Marinagarivorans cellulosilyticus: one gene and its partner. The protein of the gene in region 2 interacts with the protein of the main gene of each other region in a pairwise test. Links are inferred from orthologs where the notes say so. Each region holds a gene or a part of one and is shown on either strand. Other genes may lie near its edges.

Evidence for each region.
Region 1: the proteins of MARGE09_RS14600 (region 2) and sfsA interact in binary tests that used the Escherichia coli proteins (3 or more experiments, as listed by UniProt). The link is inferred for Marinagarivorans cellulosilyticus from one-to-one orthologs.

Annotation. Positions count from the first base shown.
Region 1 is NZ_AP023086.1:1,425,639-1,431,895, reverse strand. The notes cover bases 1,620-4,604. They hold sfsA (DNA/RNA nuclease SfsA), read right to left. Parts: upstream 3,471-4,604; coding sequence 2,769-3,470; downstream 1,620-2,768. Other genes in these bases: gluQRS (tRNA glutamyl-Q(34) synthetase GluQRS), read left to right, coding at 4,156-4,604; dksA (RNA polymerase-binding protein DksA), read left to right, coding at 3,669-4,106; MARGE09_RS05705 (Rieske (2Fe-2S) protein), read left to right, coding at 2,440-2,754; MARGE09_RS05710 (TfoX/Sxy family protein), read left to right, coding at 2,059-2,358; MARGE09_RS05715 (M15 family metallopeptidase), read right to left, coding at 1,620-1,817. Also shown: MARGE09_RS05725 (hypothetical protein), read right to left, coding at 1-417; MARGE09_RS05720 (HAD family hydrolase), read right to left, coding at 490-1,131; more of MARGE09_RS05715, read right to left, coding at 1,128-1,619; more of gluQRS, read left to right, coding at 4,605-5,019; MARGE09_RS05685 (hypothetical protein), read left to right, coding at 5,118-5,306; MARGE09_RS05680 (sensor histidine kinase), read left to right, coding at 5,306-6,257. UniProt on the Escherichia coli protein: Binds to DNA non-specifically. Could be a regulatory factor involved in maltose metabolism.
Region 2 is NZ_AP023086.1:3,615,604-3,621,799, reverse strand. The notes cover bases 1,230-4,153. They hold MARGE09_RS14600 (glutamate-5-semialdehyde dehydrogenase), read right to left. Parts: upstream 3,357-4,153; coding sequence 2,103-3,356; downstream 1,230-2,102. Other genes in these bases: MARGE09_RS21755 (methyl-accepting chemotaxis protein), read left to right, coding at 3,558-4,153; nadD (nicotinate-nucleotide adenylyltransferase), read right to left, coding at 1,361-2,041; rsfS (ribosome silencing factor), read right to left, coding at 1,230-1,364. Outside these bases: mrdA (penicillin-binding protein 2), read right to left, coding at 1-468; 23S rRNA (pseudouridine(1915)-N(3))-methyltransferase RlmH, read right to left, coding at 519-986; more of rsfS, read right to left, coding at 1,017-1,229; more of MARGE09_RS21755, read left to right, coding at 4,154-4,640; slyD (peptidylprolyl isomerase), read right to left, coding at 4,704-5,183; acs (acetate--CoA ligase), read right to left, coding at 5,255-6,196. UniProt on the Escherichia coli protein: Catalyzes the NADPH-dependent reduction of L-glutamate 5-phosphate into L-glutamate 5-semialdehyde and phosphate. The product spontaneously undergoes cyclization to form 1-pyrroline-5-carboxylate.

The DNA of each region.
Region 1 (6,257 bases), 2.2 Mb from region 2 along the record:
TACCGGCTCGGCTTGCTTATCACTTAGATGAGTGCCCACAGCTTCAAGTGCTAACGCTGCTTTTTGTGGCGCAGTACTCGCTGGCTCCGGTTGCACTGGCGAGCTCGCTTGACTATTTTGCTCTGACTGCAGTGCTTGTGCTTTTTCTACTTTTTCAGCCTTTACCGGCGCAGCCCCCGCGCTACCGGCTTTCACCATATCAACACGAGCACCCGCTTTTTTAATGGCCACACGGTATCGGTTGGCCGCCGCCAAATCGATATTGCGCTTAAGGACAACAGCCTTACCAGAAAACAAAGCCTCTATTTGATTGGCCGATACTTTAAAAAGCGCAGCCATATTGGCTTTTACAACAGCAACATCTTGGCGAGGCAGCACTTGCCCACTAAAAACTAAATCAAACTTTTCTGATTCCACACTGTGTAGCCCTAAAGTTGAGTGATAATTTTTTTAAAAAATAACAAAGGCATTTAAAATGCTACCTGTTAACTATAGCAGCCCTAGCTTTTGCAAAACTTGACGTACACCTAGCATTGTCGATGCCCTATAAACTCCACCAGCCAATTCAAGATCGTCAGCATTCGCTCCAAACCAACAAACGCGCATTCGCGCAGCTATAGCCGCTTGAACACCCAAAGCAGAATCTTCAATGACAAGGCAATCTTGAGGCTGCACCCCCAAATTAGATGCCGCATGCAAATAAATATCGGGCGCTGGCTTTGGTAGCGCCACCTGCTCGGCGGTGTAAATGTGGGGATCGAAATGGTGCTTTAACTGACATAATTCTAGATTATTCAGCACCGAGCGACGAACACCATTGGACGCCACAGCCTTGGGGCAACTCAACGCTTCAACCAGTAAACCCACCTCAAAAACCGGCTTTAAACGCAAAGGAATTAAGCTGTCAGTTCGGCTAAATAGCGCCTCTTTAAAAGCACTAGTAATACGAAAACCCCAGTACTTTGCAAGCCAGCGATAACAGTCGTCCATACTTCGCCCCTGAAGCTCCGTCGCCAACAGCGATGCTGGCAAGGGGCAACCAAAGTCGTTTAAAGTACTGGAAAATGCCTCGGCATACACCGGCTCGCTATCAACTAGCACACCGTCACAATCAAAAATCACCGCCTTCACTGCGAACCCTCGATAAAATAAGCGCGAATATAATCGCGATATATTGCCGAAAAGTTCTCTTCAATAATATTCACAAGTGACACATTTTCGCATTTTAACTGCGCCAGAATAGCTTGCTCGTCAAGCAGCCGTTCATAGCGAATGGCTAAAGGTTTATAGCTTATATGCCAAGGCTCGCAAGCGATGGCGCCGGCACGAAGGTATGGCCGAACAAAGGCAGACTGCCCAGCTAAATACTCGCTGAGCCAGTCATAAAAAGCTGAGAATACCGTTTGAGTTTCTACAATCGTCAAAGCCAAAGTTTGACCCTTTTTAAGGGCACTGGCGTCATAGATATCAAAATCAGTTCCCCAGTGGTGGCGCGAGCCACCAGGCAAAGCAGACCAATGCAAAATAGCCTTAAGCAAATCCGCTGAATCCAATGCTTCAATATTAAGTGGATTTTCCTTTTCGTCCAAGACTGGGCGATCCCCGCTGACCTTTGCATTCCAAATAGCACGCTGGCGATCAAAAGAGCGATAGCCACTGGCCACCGCCAAATCGAACCCTTCTTTTTGCGCGGCTTGCCGCATTGCAGCTAACGGCCCAACGAGCTCGCGATGAATTTTAAAAGTCGCCTTATCGCCTAAATCGACATCTACGACATGCTGATCATCCAAGCCTAGTGCTTGCTTACGATTGAACACTCACATTCCTCATTTTGGCGCGCCATACAATTGTGGAATAACCAAGAGCCGCTAGTATGTCCAACACAATGCACCACGCATATTTTATGCGCGCATTGATTGGGAACTAAGCAACATTTTTCATCACTTTCACGGTAAAAAACCAAAAGCTGTGCTAAACCTTTAATCGTTGTCTAAAAACGTACAGGACTCTTAGCTTTATTTGTGAGAGCCATAATAATAATTTACTAGGATTCAGACTATGACAGCCTCTGCTTCTCAAAAAGACCAAGACTTACTCGAACTTCGCAATCTTGGTATGGCCTCGGTTAATATTTTACGCGCTATTGGCATCAATACTTATCAAGACCTAGCCCAAGTTGGCGCGGTAGAAGCCTATCGTCGCATAAAAGCACGCGGCATTCATGTCTCTAAAGTGATGCTTTATGCATTGCAAGGCGCATTAATGGATGTCCATTGGAACGACCTGTCACCATCGCTTAAAGCCCAACTTGTAGCCGAAGCGGAAAGCCCAGCGGTTTCAGCTGTCGAAGCTCAATAGCACGCACCCGCTTACACGCACTGCACAAACATACGCCTTTAGATTATCCTAAGCCGCTAATACGGCTAAAGGCACACTTTTATGCGAATGCTTTGCACCCGCGACGACCTCCGCAGGCACCCTACTTTTGGTGTGACCGTTGATGGCGAGCAGTATTTAGTACTGGAATATGACAACCAAATAAAAGCGTATCGCAACTGCTGCCCGCACCTGCACATTCCCTTAGAGTGGGAAGAGCATGCTTTTTTGGATAAAGACAGCCACTTAATTCGGTGCTCGACCCACGGTGCCTTATTTATGCCCGACAATGGCGAATGCGTCAGCGGCCCCTGCGCTGGCGATAAACTTCAAGCCGTCGCCACTCGCGAATCTAACAATACCATTTACCTCCTCTAGCCCTAGGCATGTCATTAAGCATTCACCTTTAGCTTCTTGGTGATTGTAATTTCACTGGGGCTAATGCTAGCACCATAAGCAATCACCTCTACACCCGAGGCAATAGCATCACTCATTAACTGCGCATATACAGGATCAATATGTGCAGCAGCTGACACCGAATCAATACCGCTATGCAATACACAAAAAAGCAATACAGCACGTTGCCCCTGCGCAGCTACAGCCATCAACTCACGCAAATGCTTTTGCCCGCGAGTGCTTACTGCATCGGGGAAACAGCCTTGCCCATCATCAAGCAAGGTTACACTTTTGACTTCAACAAAGCAGGCGGGCAGCGAATCGCCAGATAGCAAAAAATCCACGCGGCTGCCCTCGCCATATTTAACCTCGGGCCGCACATCGGCATAGCCAGCCAACTCGGGAATTACCCCTTGCGCCAGCGCTTCGCCAATGACTTTGTTAGCAACATGGGTATTTACGCAAGCAATGTGCCCAGTAGGCGTTGTTGCCAATTGCCAGGTATATGCGTATTTACGCTTGGGGTTATCGCTATACAGCAACCAGCAGTCGCTGCCTTCCACAACACAGTTTTTCATGCTGCCGGTATTAGGGCAGTGCACGGTAATTTCTTGACCATCAGGTAAAATTACATCAGCCAAAAACCGTTTATAACGACGCACCAGACGCGCCTTTTGTAAATTTGGCGTAAAAATCATCGAATATCCTCACGAGTAAGCCCAATGACTAGCGCGTTTTTTAGGAATCTGTTAGCTTTGCTCGCTTGGCCCGAGGCACTTTCGAAAGCTCAACAGCTTGAATTTACGAAGAGTGCCCCAACTCTGAGGCCAATGCCACTTTTTGAGCGGTAAAACAAACGGATAGTTTTTGGTTTTTAGAGATAAGAGGCCGCAATAATGCCCGATTCACAAGCAACTCATTTCGCCCTTCACGGGTTCCAGCCTTATCAGGAAGCTGATGGCGAAGAGTACATGAATGACGCCCAGCGAGAGCATTTTAAAAATTTGCTTTTAGCTTGGAAAAAAGAGCTTATGGAAGAAGTTGATCGCACCGTAAGCCATATGAAAGATGAAGCCGCAAACTTTCCAGACCCAGCTGATCGCGCCAGCCAGGAAGAAGAGTTTAGCTTAGAGCTACGCACCCGTGACCGCGAGCGCAAACTGATTAAAAAAATCGATAAGACCATAGAGCTTATTGATGCGGATGATTACGGCTACTGTGAAGCCTGTGGTGTTGAAGTGGGCATTCGCCGCTTGGAAGCGCGTCCAACAGCAACGCAATGCGTAGACTGTAAAACACTCGCCGAAATCAAAGAGAAACAAGTCGGCGGCTAACACCATTAAAGCGGGGCCTAATAACCCCGCTCCACGTTAGCAGCACGCTGTGTCTCCATCTTCTTACAAAGGGCGCTTTGCCCCTTCCCCGTCAGGCCCGCTACACCTCGGCTCTCTCGCTTGCGCACTTGCAAGTTATTTTGACGCCAAGGCAAACGCGGGGCTATGGCTGGTTCGCATGGAAGATATCGACCCCCCCAGAGAACCCGCCGGCGCAGCCAAATCTATTGTTGAATGCCTGCAAGCGCACCAGCTTTATTGGGATGGCGATATCACCTACCAAAGCCAGCGCAGCCAAGCCTATACCCACGCCTTACAACAGCTCGAAAAAAATAGACTTACCTACCTTTGTCAATGCACCCGCAAGCGACTGCGAACGCTAGAGGGTAACTATGATGGCCACTGCCGAACCCTGCAGCATACCGAAGGCGCACTTAGACTAAACATACTGGCCTGCCAACAGCTAGGGCACAAGGTTAACGTCGCGTTTCACGATCGCATTTGTGGCTCGCAGCATCAAAACCTTTTAGCGTCTGGCGATTTTGTGGTGCACAGAAAGGATGGGTTATTTGCTTACCAGCTAGCCGTAATCGTCGATGATATTGCACAGGGCATCAACCACATTGTGCGCGGCAGTGATTTGCTGGATGTCACATTCAACCAGTTGCTGCTATTTGACATCTTTGATTACAGCGCCCCAAAATTTTGCCATATCCCTGTCCTGCTAGACGAAAGAGGCTACAAGCTAAGCAAACAACACGGAGCCCCCGGCGTAAACCTGCAAACACCAAAAGAGAATATCCTGCAAGCTCTGCTGCATATGGGCTTTGAGCCACCCAAGCATTTGTCAATCCAACAGCTGCTAACATGGGGAACAGAGCAGTGGCAGCAAGCCCACCCACTGCAAAAATAATCGCGCATTCGTTACAACACACCACAAAAGCGCCAAAGTGAATTGCGACGGCTCTACAACTTGAGTAAAATTTACTCACATCCTACTCAGTCTTATTTATGAACAAGCCCAGCCCCTTAGTCTACCTCGCGCTGGTGGCCTACATTTGCGCCCCCACTCTTATTGGCTGGGTTATGGACCCTCACGGTGAATGGTACCGCCCTTTTGGCATCTGGCTACTTATTGTCGCTGTTGCCTTCCTTGTTCAACGCTACAAAAAGAAGCGTACACAAGGATCTAAGCCCTAATGAGCTTTACCTTCACACAAGTTGCATTTATCAGCCTTTGTTATATCGCCGTCGTTTTTGGTATTGCTTACGCTACCGAACGCAACTGGATCAGTAACAAAATCACCTCGCACCCCATTACCTATATTCTTTCGCTAGGTATTTTTGCCAGTGCTTGGTCTTTTTACGGCGTTATAGAACTTGCCGACCGCTTTGGTTACGGAGCGCTGGCGTACTACATCGGCACCGGGTTGCTGTTTCTTTTTGGCAACTTTGCCCTTAAGCCACTCGTCGAGCTAGCCAAGCGCTTTCAAATTAACTCTATGGCTGACTTATTGGTCTTTCGTTATCACAGCCACCTTGTTGGCGCACTCGCCACACTTATTATGCTGTTAGCGATGCTGCCACTTATTGCTCTGCAAATTCAAGCGGTGGCCGATACCATGATGCTGCTAATTAAAGGGCAAGAACAACCCACCCAAATAGGACAACTTGGTGTTCAGCAATCTTTAGGTTTGGTGTATTGCGTAGGCATTGCCGTTTTTGCCGTATTGTTCGGCGCCAACCGCGAGCACCATAAAGGGCTTATTAGCGCCATGGCTTTTGAGTCCTTGATCAAATTACTCGCGTTACTGATTGTGGGCGGTTACGTAATTTCTGCCTGCTTCGGCGGCTTGGAAGGCCTAGATCAGTGGCTGAGCGACAACCCTCATCATGCGCTGGCGCTGTATACCGCCAGTGACGGTGCTACAGCACACACTCTAATGCTAGTGTTTATTGCTACTGCTATTTCAATGCCGCACATCTTTCACATGACCGTTGTTGAAAACCCCGTCAAGCAAAGCAGTGACCTCGCGTCTTGGGCCTTCCCCCTATTCTTATTACTGATGGCATTACCTATATTTCCCATTCTTTGGGGGGGCTACCAACTAACTCTAGACACCCCCTCGCAATACTTCCCACTTGCCGTAC
Region 2 (6,196 bases):
TTCATTAACACTGATTTTGGCAATTTCGTCTTCGCTTAAATCAAGTTTTAAAGGAATTGGTTGATACGGAGAGCGGGCACGGCGTTTAGTTTTTTTAAAGCGGTCGATATCTGACTGGCTTAGTTCAACCAAATCACCCAAGGTAGAAAAAAGCGCATCTAAATTATCAACGCGTTCAACAATAACGCTTAAACGGTAACTCGGGCGGTTGTCGGCCAGCAAGATGCCATTTCTGTCATAAATAAGCCCGCGTGTGGGCGCTACCGGCTGAACCTGTATGCGATTACGATCTGAGCGGGTGACAAAATCCTCGTGCTGGGTCACTTGCAAACTGTAAAAGCGGAACAACAGAATGCCCAGCATGACCAACATACCCAATAGCGCCACACCTATGCGGCGCTGAATTACGCGTCGCTCATGGCCTTGGTTGGCCATGCGCAAATCGTTATCACTGCCTAGTGTTGGCATGCGGCCCATCCTGCGCTAAGTTTTTGCTCGATAAACAATAGAACGCTCATTTATTTATGGTAAGGGTGTCCATTCAATACCGTCCAAGCCCGATATAATTGCTCAATAAAAACCACCCGAACCAACGGGTGCGGCAGTGTTAAATTAGACAGCGACCACTTAGCATTTGCACGCTCAAGAATGTCATCAGCTAAACCATCGGGGCCGCCAATCACAAAACTAATATTCCGCCCGTCCATTCGCCAATTTTCTAAATGACCTGCTAGCGCTTCGGTACTCCACGGCTTGCCTTGCACATCCAAAGCAACAACCCAATCGGTAGCAGGAATTGCTTGCAGTATGGCTTGCCCCTCACTCGCAATCGCTGCCTGTATAGAGGCGTTTTTAGCTCTATGTCCAGGGTTTAATTCAATTAAGGTTGGCGATAATTCCTTAGGCAGGCGCTTACCGTATTCCGAATACCCCTTTTGAACCCAATCAGGCATTTTGGTGCCTACGGCAATTAACTGTACTTTCATTGTGGCTTTTTACCAACCGTTGATCGCGTACTAATCACGCTCGGGAATTTGGTTTGCAGGCACTTTAGACCACAACTTTTCAAGCTCATAAAAATCGCGCGCATTTGGCAACATCACATGAACAACGACAGAGCCAAAATCAACAAGCACCCATTCGCCAACATCCATACCTTCCACACCAATTGGACGGAACCCTGCTTTTTTAGCATCATCCAATACGTTATTTGCCAATGACTTAACTTGGCGATTCGACGCGCCAGAGCAAATAACCAAGGTGTCTGCTACATCGGAGACCCCGATAACATCTATTTCGACAATTCTTTCGCCTTTGATATCTTCAAGGGCGCTTTTAACAATATCTTTTAATGGTTTGGTCATGATTTTTCGGTATCGCTCGTTAAATAAAGTTTATGTTGATTAATATATTCAGCCACGGCTTGCGGCACGAGCTGAGTAATCTGTAATGATGTTTCTTTGCACCGCCTTTGTTGCTCTATAAGCCGGCGAATAGTTGTTGAAGATAAATCCATTTCTTCTGTATTTAGCAGTATGCATTTACCGCAAGCACTACCGGCAATATCCCGCAGCGATGCGCGATGCTGAGCCCACCAATGCCCCAATACGCCGTCACTAGGTGCCAAATAGCCGGGCCGATTTACCACAGCAATGTGCGCATACTGCAAAAGTTGCTGCCAGCCATACCAGCGGTCAAGTGTTATTAAGCTATCCATGCCAATCAACCAAAAAAGCGGCGTATTGGCGCCATGCAATTGCCGTAAGTACTGCAGCGTATGTAACGTGTATGAAGAACGATCATGCTTGAGTTCATAATCTTCAACGTGCACATTCATCCCTGTAGGATTCGACGCGATGGTTTTTAATGCGCATTCAAGCATTGCCAAACGGTGCTGGCTACTGGTACGCGGCTGATCTTTATGCGGTGTAATATGGCAAGGCACAAAACCGACGTTAGCGACATTTAAAAGTTGCCCAGCGCATAACGCCGATTGCAAATGACCGTTATGAATAGGATCAAAAGTGCCGCCAAAATACAACCAGGACGCGCACGGCGTTTGACTAGCGATAACAGCAGTCCTTTAAGACAAAACCGACAACCTATCGAATATGGCCATCACCAAAAACAATCCATTTTTGCGATGTTAAACCTTCCAAGCCAACAGGGCCGCGTGCGTGTATTTTATCGGTAGAAATGCCAATCTCTGCACCTAGGCCGTACTCAAAACCATCGGCAAAACGGGTTGATGCATTGACCATGACAGAGCTGGAATCGACCTCACGCAAGAAGCGCCTTGCCGTGGTGTAATTTTCAGTGATAATCGACTCGGTGTGTTGCGAACTATACTGGTTAATATGTGCTATGGCCTCATCAATACCGGCAACCACTTTAATGGATAAAATTGGCGCCAAGTACTCTGTACTCCAGTCTTCTTCAGAGGCAGCACTGCACGCACTAATAATGCTACAGGTAGCCGCACACCCGCGAAGCTCTACGCCCTTTGCAATATAGTCTTCCGCTAAACGCGGGAGAATGCTCGATGCAACAGACTGCGCAACCAAAAGTGTTTCCATCGCATTGCAAACGCCATAGCGGTGGGTTTTAGAATTTAGCGCAACGCGATGCGCCTTATCTAAATCAGCATCGTCGTCAATGTAGACATGGCAAATGCCATCGAGATGCTTAATCACAGGCACGGAAGCCTCGTTGCTAATACGCTCGATTAAACCCTTGCCACCGCGCGGCACAATGACATCAACATACTCGCTGCTAGTGATTAGCGCTCCCACTGCTGCGCGATCTGTCGTTTCAATGACCTGCACGCAGGTTTCGGGTAAGCCGCTTTCAATCAAGCCGGCCTTTACCGCTGTTGCAATGGCTTTATTCGAATGAATAGCTTCGCTGCCACCGCGTAAAATAGCCGCATTACCAGACTTCAAACACAAGCTAGCTGCATCTATTGTTACATTTGGGCGAGACTCATAAATGATGCCGACAACCCCAAGTGGGACGCGCATTTTGCCGAGTTGTATGCCACTTGGACGGTAGCTCATATCGGTTATTTCACCACAAGGGTCAGGTAACGCGGCCACCTGTTTGAGGCCTTCAATCATCCCATCGATGCGCTCTTCGGTAAGCTCTAAGCGGTCGAGTAAGGCATCGTCTAAGCCGGCACTTCGGCCTGCGCTCATATCTAATGCGTTTTGCTGCAACAGCTGATCACGCGATGCATCTAACTGCTTAGCAATAGAGAGCAGCGCGGCATTCTTTTCTTGTGTTGTCGCCTTAGCGATGGCTCTAGACGCTTGGCGCGCATTGCGGCCAACATAGGCCATATAGTCTGAGATATTCATGTGCAGTCACTGGCTAAATAAAACCGAGATTATATCAGAGCCGGCAAGCTAGGTCGCTCAGACTATAACGCGAAGGAACAATAAACATAGCGAACTGGTTTAAACGATCTATAGTTATTCAGGTAATGATTTAAAACAGACAAGCAATAAATAACTTTTTGATCAAGGCCATATTACGCGCCAACACTGGAGGCACCAACCATGTTTTTTGCTCGAGGAAAACAAGAAGCGCTAGACGAATTAGAGCGAGAAAATCGCCAGCTAAAGGAAAGGCTTACCGACCTTCAGCAAGAGCTCTCCAGCGCACAAGAGTTAGCGCGCAATACTCCACCACCGGAGGATACAAGCCACCGCGACGAGCTTAACCAGCTTTGGCTACAGTCGAGCGGGGCTATTAATGCCATTCAACAAGACCTTGCACATTCTGCCGTTAACCTGACAGAGAGCCGCAACGAGTTTGAACAATCGCAAGCCATGTTCGATCAAATAATGGGATTGCTAGGCACCACCACCAACACCACAAGCACCATCAGCAAAGATACCACCGAGGTGGCGGCCGCAGTTAATAACCTCAAAAGTGTAACTGAAGGTATTAATGGCTTTGTATCGATGATTCAAGGCATCTCAGAACAAACTAACCTGCTAGCATTGAATGCTGCCATTGAAGCCGCGCGCGCTGGCGAGCAAGGCCGAGGCTTTGCCGTTGTCGCAGATGAGGTAAGAAGCTTGGCTCAGCGTTCAGCTGAAGCTACCAACGAAATTGCAGCACTGATCAACAAAGTGAATACGGAAATGGATAACGTCGTCGGCGGTATTGACCGCGTTGGCGAAAAGTCTCATACCGTTAGCAGCAACACTCAAGGCATTGAGGAAACAACCAGCAGCCTAGTACAGCTTGCCAAGAAAATGTTTGGCGTGATCGATGCCTCGACCGACGACGCTTTTGTACAAACCATTAAAATGGACCATATGGCTTGGAAGCTAGAAGTCTACAAAGTGCTTTTGGGGCAATCTCATTCACAAGCCAATGATTTTTCCGATGCCGACCAATGCCGCCTAGGCCAATGGTATAACAACGGCGAAGGCGCGAAGAAATATGCAAGCCAAAGTGCCTACAAAGCCTTGGAGAGCCCACACCGCGAAGTCCATACCCAAGGTAAAAATGCAGTCAATGCTTACCACCGCAACGACTTTTCAGGTGCCGTTGCCTGCGTAAGACAGATGGAAAATGCCAGCCAACAGGTCACCTCACAACTCGACAGGCTTGCAGAAAGCATGCGCTAACACGCATAAAAAAGGCTCCTAAAGGAGCCTTTTTACGTTTAACGTACTAGAGCGGCTATAAGTTTAGTGGCTGCAGCCTTCACCATGAATATGGCCATGCTCAAGCTCTTCTTGGGTTGCTTCGCGCACATCAACAACCTCAACATCAAAATTAAGCACTTTACCGGCTAATACATGATTGCCATCCACAGTGATGGTTTCCTCGCTAACTTCAGTAACCTCTACAAACTGCTCGCCCTGTGGCCCTTGTACTTGAAACTCCATGCCAACTTCAATGCTATCTACGCCCGAGAACATTTCGCGTGGCACCGCTTGCACTAAGTTTTCATCGTGCTCGCCGTAACCGTCCGCAGGCTGAACAGTAACGACTTTTTTATCACCCACAGCACAACCTTCTAGTTCACGCTCTAACCCAGGAATGATATTGGCGTGACCTTGCAGATAAGTTAAAGGCTCTGCGCCGGCTGATGAGTCGATAGTCTCACCGCTTTCGTCGGTGAGTGTGTAATGGATGGCGACGGCTAAATCATTAGCAATTTTCACAGAGTAACTCCGGCTGACAAGCAGCAAATAATAAATTAAGCGCGCACCCTAAACCAACGACCAGCCAGTGTCTAGCTTGACTGGCGATTTGCAATTAGGCTATCCACCACACTTGGGTCGGCCAGTGTTGAGGTATCCCCCAAGGACTCAAGGTCACCCTCGGCTATTTTGCGTAATATGCGACGCATAATTTTACCCGAGCGCGTTTTCGGCAAACCCGGTGCCCACTGAATAATATCGGGCTTAGCAATAGGGCCAATCTCTTGCGTGCAAACATCGATTAACGCTTTCTTTTCGACCTGATCCGCATCGACGCCTTGCATCAAGGTAACGTACGCATATATCCCCTGCCCCTTGATCGGATGCGGGTAACCGACAACAGCAGCCTCGGCCACGCTTGGGTGTGCCACCAAGGCGCTTTCAATTTCCGCAGTCCCTAGCCGGTGACCGCTGACATTCAAGACATCATCTACGCGGCCTGTAATCCAGTAGTAGCCATCTTCATCACGGCGCGCACCATCACTGGTGAAGTAATAACCTTTATAAGTGCTGAAATAAGTATCGATAAGACGTTGATGGTCGCCATAAACAGTGCGAATTTGGCTAGGCCAAGAGCTTCGAATGGCTAAATTCCCTTGGCAGGCTCCCGTTAGCTCAACACCATCAGCATCAAGAATTACAGGTTCAACGCCAAAAAATGGCAACGCAGCTGAACCCGGCTTTAGAGCCATGGCACCAGGTAATGGCGCCAACATATGTGCTCCGGTTTCAGTTTGCCACCAAGTATCAACAATGGGGCAGCGGGCATCCCCAACAACATTGTAATACCACTGCCATGCCTCGGGGTTAATCGGCTCACCTACTGTGCCCAACAGCCGTAGACTTTTGCGCGATGATGCCGTAACAAAGTCATCCCCCTGCCCCATTAGCGCGCGCAATGCTGTCGGGGCCGTGTAGAAAATAGCAACCTTGTGCTCATCAACCACATCCCAGCAACGAGAGGCCGTTGGATA